Linked DNA regions of Methylomagnum ishizawai. The protein of the gene in region 1 binds, or shares a complex with, the protein of each later gene. Links are inferred from orthologs where the notes say so. Each region holds a gene or a part of one and is shown on either strand. Other genes may lie near its edges.

What was found. The genes of interacting proteins can lie anywhere in the genome.
Region 2: the proteins of uvrB (region 1) and uvrD are in contact, whole or in part, in a crystal structure (PDB 7EGT), measured with the Thermus thermophilus proteins. The link is inferred for Methylomagnum ishizawai from one-to-one orthologs. Residues at the interface, in WP_096411307.1 of Thermus thermophilus: Glu23, Leu25, Arg26, Asp27, Gly28, Glu29, Arg30, Phe31, Arg55, Glu326, Asp327, Phe328, Glu379, Ser382, Gln383, His398, Gly400, Arg401; in WP_096412145.1 of Thermus thermophilus: His654, Arg656, Phe657, Gln666, Asp668, Glu669, Lys680, Arg681, Leu682, Ser683, Lys685, Tyr686, Ala687.

What each region holds. Positions count from the first base shown.
Region 1 is NZ_AP019783.1:1,626,172-1,633,818, reverse strand. The notes cover bases 3,976-6,922. They hold uvrB (excinuclease ABC subunit UvrB), read right to left. Parts: upstream 6,508-6,922; coding sequence 4,444-6,507; downstream 3,976-4,443. Other genes in these bases: K5658_RS07515 (pyridoxal phosphate-dependent aminotransferase), read left to right, coding at 6,680-6,922; K5658_RS07525 (polysaccharide deacetylase family protein), read right to left, coding at 3,976-4,101. In the rest of the region: K5658_RS07540 (hypothetical protein), read left to right, coding at 1-260; K5658_RS07535 (DUF4410 domain-containing protein), read right to left, coding at 358-1,083; K5658_RS07530 (reprolysin-like metallopeptidase), read right to left, coding at 1,128-2,705; more of K5658_RS07525, read right to left, coding at 2,887-3,975; more of K5658_RS07515, read left to right, coding at 6,923-7,647. UniProt on the Escherichia coli protein: The UvrABC repair system catalyzes the recognition and processing of DNA lesions. A damage recognition complex composed of 2 UvrA and 2 UvrB subunits scans DNA for abnormalities.
Region 2 is NZ_AP019783.1:737,676-743,014, reverse strand. Bases 2,351-5,339 are described here. They hold uvrD (DNA helicase II), read right to left. Parts: upstream 4,941-5,339; coding sequence 2,760-4,940; downstream 2,351-2,759. Other genes in these bases: K5658_RS03265 (YgaP family membrane protein), read left to right, coding at 5,020-5,277; K5658_RS03275 (PepSY-associated TM helix domain-containing protein), read left to right, coding at 2,351-2,753. Also shown: hxlA (3-hexulose-6-phosphate synthase), read right to left, coding at 1-12; K5658_RS03280 (hypothetical protein), read right to left, coding at 473-1,063; more of K5658_RS03275, read left to right, coding at 1,488-2,350. UniProt on the Escherichia coli protein: A helicase with DNA-dependent ATPase activity. Unwinds DNA duplexes with 3'-5' polarity. Translocates on single-stranded DNA with 3'-5' polarity. Initiates unwinding more efficiently from a nicked substrate than double-stranded DNA.

The sequences.
Region 1 (7,647 bases):
GCTGCGTCCGCCAGAAGCTGCTCTCGGGCCTCCGCTATGGCGAACAACCCGACCTCCTGGCCACCACCCGGCTGGCCTGCCAAATCATCCGCGAGGACGGCGAACGCCTGCTGGGCGGGGTCGATCCCACGGTCTACGACTACGCCTTCATGACCGGCATCCTGGTTCACGGTCCCGACGACGGCGATTGGGTGTATCCGCAAAGCTGCCTCCTGGCGGGCGACGGCATCCCCGGCGGCAGGCAATCCATCGAACTCTGAGCCCCCGCGCGGACGGCCCCGCCGGGCGTTGCCACCCGGCGGGGCCGTCGTCGTTTCCTGGACGTTGGCGCGGAACCCCGATCCCGCCCCCCGCCCGCTACTTGGCCAAGCTGGGATCGATCCAGCCCTGCTCCGCGAAATACTTGCCCAAGGCCTTGGCGACCTCGTCGGCCATGCCCTTGGCCTGCTGCGCCGAGGAGGATTTGTAGTTCTTGACCGTGCCGATGGCCGCGTTGGTCGCCACCACCGCCGCCGTGCCGGCCCCGGCGGCGGCACCGACCGGACCCATGACCGCCGCGCCCGGCATCTTGCCGCTGTCGGCATGGGCGTCGAAGCCGATCAATTGCTGATAGCCCTGGTTGGTCGGGGCCATCACGCTGACATTGGCGTCGATGGAGGATTGCCCCGCGCCGAAGCCGATGACCGTCCGCTTCAAACGGCTGCCCTCGTCGATGTTGACGAATTGCCCCGTCACCAGGATCGACCCCGGATTCAGCGGCATATTCTGGTCGGCCCGGATCGCGTTCAAACCCCAGGACTGGAGTTTCACCGTCAGCTCGGTCGCCAGGGCGTCGGCCACTTCCCGGCCGATCTGCATTTCCTCGGCGGTGGGGTCGGTGTTCTGGAACTTGGACAGCAGGCCGGAACCGGCCTTGACCTCGGAGGGACTCACGGCGAAGTTGTAGATCAACACCTGCTGCGGCCTGGGCAGGCCGGAAGTGGCGATTTCGGTGGTGTTCTTGATCTTGGCGCCGGCGCAACCGGCCAGCCCCAGGACCGCGAAGGCCAGGACCAAGGATTTGAGCGGGGACAGGGAACGCATGGATGCCTCGTTTTGGTTATGGTGGTGGAGGGATGGTGTGCCCATCATGGGGAGGTCGACCGCGAGAAAGCCGCCACGGTCGGCGCGGTTTGGTTGAAGGTCAGGGCCACGTCCGCCGCCCCCGGCTGGTCGATGGGCACGCCGCAAGGCGAACCCGCGCAAACAGCCAGGTCGGGATTGGCGTAGACGCCGACCTCGGGATCGTAATAGCTCATGATGTCACCGAATCGACCGGGGACGCCATAGCCATACGAATAAGGGAATTTGCCGGGGGTGGTGGCGTGGGCGCGGTCGTGGGTGGCCCCCATGACGTGGCCGATCTCGTGGGCCAGGGCGTAGTCCGAACAGTAATAGCCGCCCGCCGCGCCATAGCCCACCACGGCGAACGCCTGGTCGGCGGTGAGCGGGGTGTCGCCGCCGCCATCGACCCAGGCGATGCCGCAGTTGCCGCCCTGGCTCTGCGGTTTGAAGGGCCGGACCAAGGCCACCACATCCGCCCCGTATTGGGCGCGCAGGCGCGGAATATTGCGGAAGCCCTTGCCGGCATAGGTCAGCCGGTCCAGGGCGGCGGCGTTGGGGGTACGGTCGGCGTACCCGACCTTCTGGGCCGCGGCCAAGCGGAACAAGGCGTTCACCTGGCTATCCGCCAAGGCTTGGTTCGCCAGCGCCATGAGCTGGTTCAAGCGGGTGGCGACCCCGGTGTTGCCCATCCCGGCGGTATAGAGCAGCAGCACGTCGATGAGGCTCTTGCCATCCTGGGTGGCGGTGGTATCGGCGGGCTGGGTCGAACCCCCACCATCCCGCACCTTGACCTTCGCCCCCGCGCCCACCGCGGATTGCGGCAACGGCCCGGTCGCGCCGATACCGCTGGACACCGGGCTTTCGTCGCCCTCGAAACCGCCGTTCTGCAAACCCGAGTCATCCATATCGACCAACCATTGGCCGCCGCCCTCGTCCGATTCCAGCTTGTACAGCCCGCCGGGGGTCAGGATTTGCCCGGCCAAGGCCCCATCGTCGCCCAAGGTCAACAGCGCCCGGTAGCGGCCTTGCGGACCGTCGAGATAGCCGACCCAGGTCAGGTCGCCGTTGCCGTGTTTCCAGGCGTTGTCGTGGACCAAGGCATAGCGGCCATCGGGCAGGTTGGCATAGAGGCGCTCGCCCTTCTTCATATTCCTGAGGCGCCGGGCGGGCACCTCGATGGGATAGACCGAACCCGGCGCGTAAATGCGGTACTGGGCCGGGACGGACCGGCCGGGACGGTAGGCGAACAACTCGTCCAGGGCCGGTGCGGCGGCGGGTACCCGCCCATCGCCGTTGCGCCCGGTGACATTGACCTCGGTCAGTTTGCCGCTGGCCGACCAGGTGCCGGCGTAGTTATAGCCGCGCAGCAGGTGGCGGATGATATCGGGCCAGGCGGTGCCTTCGGGTTGGGCCTGGACGCGGTCCTGGGCGATCTCCGGCGCGATACGGAAACGCACGCCGGAGGGAACCGAAATGTCTTGCAGCAGGACTTGGAGGGATTTGGGGGCGGCATTCCCGGCCTGGACCGGGACGGCGGCGGGGACCGGAACCCCGGCCAGGGCGGTCAACAGGCCGATAATCCAGGCGATTCGATGGCGCATGGCGGAGACTCCTGAATAGCGCGAATCCTGGGATTATAGCCTTGCGGCGGATGGTTTTGGGGGAAGGGGAATCCAGGGCCGCCGGGCCCGGATGGAACGCGGCGCGATCCGGGAGCCAGTACGGAGCGCCGTAGCGTTCCCGGATTCCGCCACGCCGCAACCGGGCCAAGGGCCTTGCCGCTCAGCCGGGAAGATGCCAGCCCGGATCGCCGTCGAGGGAATATTTCTTGGCGCGGAAGCGGTTCAAGGTCGCCACCGCCTCGTCCAGGTCGGTATGGCAACGGTTCACCCAGTCCTCGCCCCAGTAGAAATTGCAACTGGTCTCGGCCCGCAGCAAACGCCAGTGGGCGGACTCCAACTCATAGCGCTCCTGGTCGCCCAGTTCGCGCTCGGCGGCTTCGGTCAGCGCCTCGTGGACCTGGGCGCTCACCTTCTCGACCCGCGCCAGCGAATCCTTCTGCGCCTGCGAGCCGGTCCATTGGACGAAATCGTTGCCATGGTGCCAGCCGGTGTTCCACGCCCCGGTCTTCACCCGCACCTCGCCCACGGCCCCGTGCTTATCCAGATAGTCCTTGATGAAGGTGGGCCGGATCAGGCTGTCCTTGCGGGCCTCGTCCAGGAGTTCGCGGTAGAACGCGCCCCAGAAATTGACCTCGTTCTGGGTGTTGCGGAACCAGCCGCCGTTCTCGCCATCGGTGCAGGTGACGACCAACGGCTCGAAATCGCACCACTGGGTGCGCTGGGCCACTTCCTTCACGAACCAGATGTAATCCATGCCCGACTCCTGGGCGTCGGACAATTCGCGGTCGCGCACGATGACGATGATCTCGTCGTCGCCATGGCGGGCGATATGCGGCCGATAGCGCAATTCGTGCCAATCCATGGGCGTGACCGGCTCCACATGCTCGCTGTCCACGATCACATAGCGGTAGCCGAATTTCTTCAGCAGCGGAATCAGTTCCATGGAAAACCCCATTTCCGGCGGCCAGAACCCCTGGAATCCATTGCGCCAGAACAAATGCCGGGCGATACCCTGCCAGCGGGCGATATGCTCGTCGCGGTCGGCCTCGGGAATCAGGGGGAATACCGGGTGGTAATACCCGGTGCCCAAAACGTCGATGATCCGTTCGTTCTGGAGATGCCATAACAGGGAGCCGCAATCGATGATGCCATAGACACTGCTTTGGAATTCGGGATTGGACAGGGTTTCCAGCAGGGTTCCGGAAAGGGAAAGATGGACCCTGGCGACATCCTCGTAACCCCACAGGAACCTCGGGATGCGGTCGTAGGCATAGAGGATTTCGCGAGCTTCCCAGGGTTGTTCCGCGAGGAGATGTTCGAGGTTGCCGGGCGGCTGGTGGAGGTTGAGGACCAGGGCGTGATGGATGATGGACATAGCGGCTCGCTAGGATGGGATTCTGAAAGGACTTCCACCGCTATTATGCCGGGCGCGGGTAGCGCTTGTGACAAGGGCAAGCCTTGTCGGAAACCGAACAATCTTTTTCCCGAAGCGAGCCATTGGGCGATGCGGGCCCCAACCCGCCTGGGACAGGGTATCTCCCGGTCCCGCCCCGGATATTGGCCGGATTACCGGACCATAAACAGCGCATTAACCCGCCCGTTAGGACCAAGCGGGAATCCAGCCCCGGAGGCCGGATGCGAGCCGGAGCGCGGATATGGATTTACACCGTACAATCCGGGCGACAGGCCAAGGCTTGCGTTCCCATCCGATCCGGGACTAGGCGCCGCCGGCGAAAACCTCGGCCTGGATGCGCTGGATTTCATCCCGGAGCCGGGCCGCTTCCTCGAACCGCAATTCCTTGGCGTGGGCGTACATTTGCTCTTCCAACTGCTTGATGAGCTTGGCCGCGTCCTTGGGTTGCACCGCGCGATAACCGGCCTGGGGTTCGGCCACCTTGGCGGCGGACCGGGTTGGCGTCCCCGCCGCGCCGGGAATCGGCACTTCCAGGATATCCACCACCCGCTTGACGATGCTTTTCGGCACCTGCCCGGTTGCGAGGTTGTGGGCGATTTGCTTGGCGCGGCGGCGTTCGGTTTCCTCCAGGGCGCGGGCGATGGAGCCGGTGAGGGTGTCGGCGTAGAGGATGGCCTTGCCATGGACGTTGCGGGCGGCGCGGCCTATGGTCTGGATCAAGGAGCCGGTCGAGCGCAGGAAGCCTTCCTTGTCGGCGTCGAGGATGGCGACCAGGGACACCTCGGGGATATCCAGCCCTTCGCGCAAGAGGTTGATGCCGACCAGCACCGCGAACTTGCCGAGCCTCAGGTCGCGGATGATTTCGACCCGCTCCACCGTTTCCACGTCCGAGTGCAAATAGCGCACGGCGACCCCGTGTTCATACAGGTATTCGGTCAAATCCTCGGCCATGCGCTTGGTCAGCGTGGTCACCAAGACCCGCTCGTTCTTGGCGACGCGCTGGCGGATTTCCGAGAGCAAATCCTGCACCTGGTTCAACACCGGGCGGATTTCGACCTCCGGGTCCACCAGGCCGGTCGGGCGCACCACCTGCTCGACGATGGCCCCGGAATGCTTGAGTTCGTAGGGTCCGGGCGTGGCCGAAACATAGATGCGGCGCGGGGCGCGTTCCTCGAACTCCTCGAACTGCAAAGGCCGGTTATCCAGCGCCGAAGGCAGGCGGAAGCCATATTCCACCAGGGTTTCCTTGCGCGAACGGTCGCCCCGGTACATCGCGCCCAGTTGGGGGATGGTGACATGGCTTTCGTCGATCACGACCAGGGCCTCGGCGGGCAGGTAGTCGAACAAGGTCGGCGGCGGCTCGCCCGGCCCGCGCCCCGAAAGATAGCGCGAGTAGTTCTCGATGCCGGGGCAATAACCCACTTCCAGCATGATTTCCAAATCGAACAAGGTGCGCTGCTCCAGGCGTTGGGCCTCGACCAGCTTATGGGCATCGCGCAATTCATCCAGCCGCGCCTTCAAATCCAGCTTGATCTGGTCGATGGCTTCCAGGATTTTTTCGCGCGGGGTGACGTAATGGGTCTTGGGGAACACGGTGTAGCGGGCGATGCGGGCCAGGATCGCGCCGGTCAGGGGATCGAACAGCGACAGGCGCTCGATTTCGCCGTCGAACAATTCGATGCGGAGGGCTTCGCGCTCGGATTCCGCCGGGAACACATCGACCACCTCGCCCCGCGCCCGGAAAGTGGCGCGGCGCAATTCGGTATCGTTGCGGGTGTATTGGAGTTCGGCGAGGCGGCGCAGCAGGGTGCGCTGGTCGATCATATCGCCGCGCACCAAGTGCAGCACCATGCTGAAATACGAGGCCGGTTCGCCCAGGCCGTAGATGGCCGACACCGTCGCCACGATCACGGTATCGCGCCGCTCGATCAGCGCCTTGGTGGCCGACAGCCGCATCTGCTCGATATGCTCGTTGAGCGAGGCATCCTTCTGGATATAGGTATCGGAGGACGGGACGTAGGCTTCGGGCTGGTAATAATCGTAATAGGAAACAAAGTATTCCACCGAGTTTTCCGGGAAGAATTCCTTCATCTCGCCATAGAGCTGGGCGGCCAGGGTTTTGTTGGGGGCCAGGATCAAGGTGGGTAATTGGGTGGCCTGGATCACCTGGGAAACGGTATAGGTCTTGCCCGAGCCGGTGACCCCGAGCAAGGTCTGGTGCAACAAGCCGTCATTCACGCCCCGAACCAGCTGGCGGATGGCCTCGGGCTGGTCGCCCGCCGGTTGAAATGGGCTATGCAGGCGGAACGGCTTGCCCTGGATCGGCTGTTGCGGGAGGGATTCGTCTAGCAAGGGTTTGATCGGCATGGTGGTGCGCTACCTAATAAACGCGGGTGGATCGGATGGGTGGATGCCCCGATATTAGGCGGAAACCGCCCGGAATGGTTTGCGCCGGGACCGCGGCCTCCATACTCGACAGCCCCGCCCCGCATGGCTATCCTCTCGGTTTTTCCACGCCCTCGCACGACAAGCGCCCACGATGAACATCAGACTCTCCGACCGCGTACAATCCATCAAGCCCTCCCCCACCCTGGCCGTCACCGCCCGCGCCGCCGCCATGCGGGCCGCCGGCAAGGATATCGTGGGACTCGGGGCCGGCGAACCCGATTTCGACACCCCGGAACACATCAAACAGGCGGCGATAGCGGCCATCAATTCGGGTTTCACCAAATACACCGCCGTGGACGGCACGCCCGGCCTCAAACAGGCCATCGTCGCGAAGTTCAAGCGGGAAAACGGCTTCGACTACACGCCCAAGCAAATCCTGGTGTCCTGCGGCGGCAAGCAGAGCTTCTACAACCTGGCCCAAGCCCTGTTGAACCCCGGCGACGAGGTCATCATCCCGGCCCCGTATTGGGTGTCCTATCCCGACATGGCGCTGCTGGCGGGAGGCGTCCCGGTCATCGTCGAGGCCACCCAGGCCCAGCGCTTCAAGATCACCGCCGAGCAACTCGCCGCCGCCATCACCCCGAAAACCCGGCTGTTCGTCATCAACAGCCCGTCCAATCCCACCGGCATGGCCTATAGCGCCGACGAACTCAAGGCGCTGGGCGAGGTGCTGCGCCAGCACCCGGACATCGTCATCGCCACCGACGACATGTACGAACACATCGTGTGGAACGGCGCTTTCGTCAACATCCTCAATGTCTGCCCGGACCTCTACGACCGCACCATGGTCCTGAACGGCGTCTCCAAGGCCTATTCCATGACCGGTTGGCGCATCGGCTACACGGCCGGCCCCGAAAAGCTGATCGAGGCCATGACCAACATCCAGTCGCAAAGTACCTCCAACCCGACCTCGATTTCCCAGGTCGCCGCCGAGGTCGGCCTGAACGGCGATCAAGCTTTCATCGGCGAAATGGTGAAAGCCTTCAAGCAGCGCCACGATTACGTGGTGGCCGAATTGAACACCATCCCCGGCGTGGATTGCCTGCCGACCGACGGCAC
Region 2 (5,339 bases), 890 kb from region 1 along the record:
CGGTCTTGCCATGGTGTATGCTCCGATTGGTTATGGTTGGTTACAGGTTTTATGCTTAGAAATGCATCGCCCTATCTCAGGCAAATGTCAACTCCTAACTGTGTAGCGCGTAGGCCATCGCCTTAATTAAGCTGTTGGCACATCGCTTCGATGCCTAGGCTCGCAAGCAATTTTCACCCAGCTTTATTAAGATTCTTGATATACCTAGCAACTCCCGTCTCGGCCGACTTTTTCGCGGAAGCCTCCAGGTCCCTAATATACTTGGCTACCCCGGTCTCGACGACTTTCTTTTCAGACGACTCCAGGTTTTTAATATACTTAGCTACTCCGCTTAGCTCCGCCATGATATGTACTCCGATATAACTTTGATTAAGCGCGATATTGGTTATCGCATCAATGATTCCGATTCGAGTCGAAACCCCCGGAACCTGCCAACAACCCTGCTATCCGGGTATTGCTCGGCACCGTGGTTTTAGAGCCTATTGCTTTTGATATACTTGGCCACGCCGGTTTCGGGAGTTTTGGGAGCGGCATTGGCTTCGAGATTCTTGAGATAGCGGGCAACCCCGGTGCCGGCCGCTTTGCGGGCGGAAGCTTCGAGTTCCTTCAGGTACTTGGCAACCCCGGTTTCGCCGCCCACGGTACCCGCGGGCGCGACGGGAGCGGCGCTATAACGGACTTCCTGCCCCTTGGGCCGTTTGGTACTCCAGAATACCAAGCCCGCCAAGGCGAAAACGACCAGGGCGACGGGGAAATTATCCATCGAAGAGCCACCTTCGGTGGTCACCGCGGGCTCGGCGGAACTGGCTGGGGTGGAATCGGCTTCGGCTTCCGACGACTTGGACACCGCCGACGACGCGACGGCTTGGCTGCGCTTCGCCTGCTTCGCCTGTTCGGCGGCTTCGCGCTCCTTGGCGGCTTGGTCGTGCTTGGAGATCAGATCGGCATCGCGGGTGATGACCTGCGGCTCGAAATCCGCCGCCGGATATTTGGACTCCGCCGAAGCCAAGGGACTGGACAGCAGCAGCGCCGCCGCCAATAAACCCGTCGTCGTATTGCTCATTTTCACGTCTTTCCCCTATCTAATGTCCTGAGAAGTGGGTGCAGCCCCAAGCGAGTCGGGGCTGGATGGCCGCTAGTGCTTGTAGTATAAGGGGGCATGCCGCCAAATGGAATAGAGAGTTTCCTGTCGCGACACATTGGCATTCCCAGCGGATGCAACTCCACCTTTCATGGAGAACCCTCTTACACCCAACCTGCTATCGAGGCATTATAAACGGATGGTTGGCCTTATAGATACCATGAGTTTGAAGCCCGGTCACGGGCGCGCTTCCCTTTGAATATCGGCAAACTCCGCCGGTATCGGGCGATCTCGTCCACCGGTCGCGACCTTTTCCAACGCCGCCCCGACCACCTGGTTATCCCCCGGACCGGAACGGGCGGGGATGGGATAAGCTATCTCCTTCCCGCCGCCCCCGCTCCCCGCCATGAACGATAAACCCCCGCACCCCCACCGCCCCTGTCCGAAAATCCATCGCTGGCTGGCCATCCCCTTCGGGCTGTTCTTCGCGCTGATCGGGCTGAGCGGCGCCCTCGCCCTTTATGGTCCGGCCTTGGATTTATGGCTGGACCCCCGGCTATCCATCGACCGTCCCAAAGACCCACCACTTCCGCTAGGCCATATCCTGGCAGCGGTACGGGCCGCGCACCCCCGGAGGCCCGGAAGCTGGACGCTGGAACTGCCCCGCACCCCGGACGGCCTGTTAACCGCCTGGTATGAAAATCCCGAGGAAACCCAAGGCCGGCTCTACGCGCCGTTGATGGTGTCGGTGAATCCCTATACGGCGGAAATCGTCGCCAGCCGTTTCTGGGGCGGGACGGCGGCCACCCGCCTCTCGGACTGGCATACGCAACTCGGCCTGGGCCGCACGGGCTGGAACTGGGTGGGCGGACTGGGAGTGGCGCTCGTGCTGACGGTGATTTCCGGCCTGTGGCTGGGATTGGCGGGGTTGGGCGGGACCAAGCCGGGCGGCGGGTTGCGCCTGGGCCGGCTGGCCCTGGACGGACACCGGCTGTTCGGGCTCGCCATCGCCCTGCCCTTGCTGGCCCAGGCTTGCACGGGATTCGGCCTGGCCTTCCCGCGGGTACCGGAATCGCTGTTGGGAACCTCCGGCATGGGCCACGACGACGACGGCCCCACCGTCCGCAGCACCGCCATGCCCAACGACAGGCCGGTCGGGTTGGACGAGGCGGTGCTATTGGCCCGTGGCCCGTTCCCGCACGCGGAGGTGCGGCGGGTGGCGACGCCCGAGGGGGAAACCGGCACCTACCGCGTCTCGCTGCGGCAGCCCTGGGAAGTGAACCGGCGCCATCCGCTCACCACGGTCTGGGTGGACCAGTACAGCGGCCAAATCCGCGAGGTCCGCAATCCCGCCCGGTTCGGCGCGGGGGAAACCACGATGACTTGGCTGTGGCCGCTGCATACCGGGGAAATCTGGGGCACGGGAGGCCGGCTCCTGTGGTTTCTCGCCGGCCTGGCCCCCGCCTTGCTATTCGCCAGCGGCGTACTGGGCTGGCTGGTCCGCCGGGGCCGGGTACGCGATATGCCGGTGGAGTTCGGGCCGCTATGGGCGGATATCCGGCGTCTCGCGGCCAGGGCGCGTCCCCTGGCTTCATGGCTGGTCAGGCACGGCAGGCAGGGAGCGGCCTGGGCGCTATCGGCCATCAAAGCCCTGCTACGGAAATACGCCTGACCGCCCTCACACCGGTTGCAAACGGGCCGAAAACAGCATCAGCTCCTTGATGCCCGCCGTGGCGAAATTCACCTCGACGCTGGTCTTGTCGCCATCGCCCTTGAACTTGAGGATGACGCCCACGCCGAAACTGGCATGGCGCACCCGTTGCCCCACCCTGAATCCGCCGACGCCTTGCCCCGCCGGGCGGGCACCCAAGGCGGGAGCGGAAACAGCGGATTTGGGAGGGGTGGCCTTGCCCTTCATCCGCACATCATGGCGATAGGCCTGGGGTATCTCCCGCAAGAACCGGGAAGGCCGGGGATAGGTCTCCTTGCCATAGAGACGCCGGGTTTCGGCATGGGTCAGGAACAGCTTGCGCTTGGCGCGGGTGATGCCCACATAGCACAGGCGGCGCTCCTCCTCCAGGCGGGCAACATCCTCGATGGACTGCACGCTGGGAAACAAGCCTTCCTCCAAACCCACCACGAACACCAAATCGAATTCCAAGCCCTTGGCCGCGTGCAGGGTCATGAGTTGCACGCAATCGTCGGCCTCGTCGCCCCGGTTATCGCCGGATTCCAAGGCCGCGTGGGCGAGGAATTGATCCAGCTTGGGCAGTTCCGAATCCAGTTGCGGTTCGGTTTCGAACTGGCGGGCGGCGTTGATGAATTCGTCGAGGTTCTCCAGGCGGGCCTCGCCCTGCCCGCCCTTTTCCTTTTCATAATGCTCCCTGAGCCCGGAACCCAGGACGACCCGTTGCACCCGCTCCCAGAGCGCCAGTCCGGCGGTGTCGTAGGCCAGCTTTTCGATGAGTTGCAGGAACCCGGCCAGGAGCGCGCGGGCGCGGGCGGGCAAGGCCGCCGCGTCGCCGCACAACCGCTCCGCCGCCCGCCACAGCGGCAGGCGCTGGTCGCGGGCCAGATCGCGGACCAGGTCCAGGGTCTTGGTGCCGATGCCGCGGGTCGGCGTATTCACCACCCGTTCGAAGGAAGCGTCGTCGTCGCGGTTGGCGATCAAGCGGAGATAGGCCAGGGCGTCCTTGATCTCGGCCCGCTCGAAGAAGCGCAAGCCGCCATAGACCCGGTAGGGCACGCCCAAGGCCACCAATTTCTCCTCGAATTGGCGGGACTGGGCATTGGAACGGTAAAGGATCGCCGCATCGCGCCGGGCATGGCCTTCCGCCGCCCATTGCCGGATGCGCTCGACCACGAAATAGGCTTCATCCTGCTCGTTGAAGGCGGTATACACCGCAATCGGCTCGCCTTCGTTGCCCTGGGTCCACAGGGTTTTGCCCAAACGGCTTTGGTTGTGGGCGATCAAGGCGTTGGCGGCGTTGAGGATATGGCCGGTGGAACGATAATTCTGTTCCAGGCGCACCAAACGGTGTTGGGGATAATCCTGCTGGAACCGGGCGAGATTCTCGACCCTGGCCCCGCGCCAGCTATAAATCGATTGGTCGTCGTCGCCAACCGCGAACAGGTTTTCGTGGCGCTCGGTCAGCAGCCTGAGCCAGGCGTATTGGATCCGGTTGGTATCCTGGAACTCGTCGACCAGGACGTGCTGGAACCGCTCCTGATAATGCGCCAGCGCCGGGGGCGTATCGCGCAGGAATTCATGGGCACGTAGCAATAGCTCGGCGAAATCCACCAGCCCCGAACGTTCGCAGACTTCCTCGTAGGCCCGGTAAACCCTCAGCATCTGCCGCTCGAACGGGTCCGGGGACTCGGGCAAATGGCGGGGACGGCGGCCTTCTTCCTTATGGCCGTTGATATACCACTGGACTTGGCGCGGCGGCCAGCGGGCCTCGTCCAACTCCAGGCTCTTGAGCAAGCGGCGGATCAGGCGGTATTGGTCGTCGGAATCGAGGACCTGGAAGGTCTCCGGCAGTTTGGCTTCCCGCGCGTGCCGCCTGAGCAGGCGGTGGGCCAAACCGTGGAACGTGCCCACCCACATGCCGGTGGTCGGGGCGGACAACATCGCTTCGATGCGCCCGCGCATTTCGTTGGCGGCCTTGTTGGTGAAAGTGACCGCCAGCACGCCATGGGGGGAAACCTCCTCCACCTGCATCAGCCAAGCGATGCGATGCACCAGCACGCGGGTCTTGCCGCTACCGGCCCCGGCCAGGACCAGCAAGGCCGGGCAAGGGGAAGTCACGGCCTCGCGCTGGGCCGGGTTGAGGGAATCGATGATCGCTGGAATGTTCATCGCAGCATTTTACCGGAATCGGCTTGCGCCATCCGGCCCGAGCAAGGAAAATCTAGCGTTTCAATCTAGGAGCCCGGCGATGAACTTCGATTTCAAACGCATGACGCAGCGCGAACTGAATATCGGCCTGCAAGAACAGAAAATCCGCTACGGCGTGGGCATCGGCGCTTTGCTGGCATCGGTGTTCATGGCGAATATCCCGCTCCTGGTCGTCGGCGGCGTCTTGGTCGCCACCGCCAAGCTGCGCTGGTGCCCGGCCTATTCCGGGATGGGCAAAAGCACCGTGCAGCCAGGGGAAGAAGCGCCCGCCGCCGGTTGCTGCGGCGGACACCACTGAAACCGTCGCCCACCACGCCCAAAGGGGACACCCTCCACCTCCACCCCCGCAGTCGGCGCCCG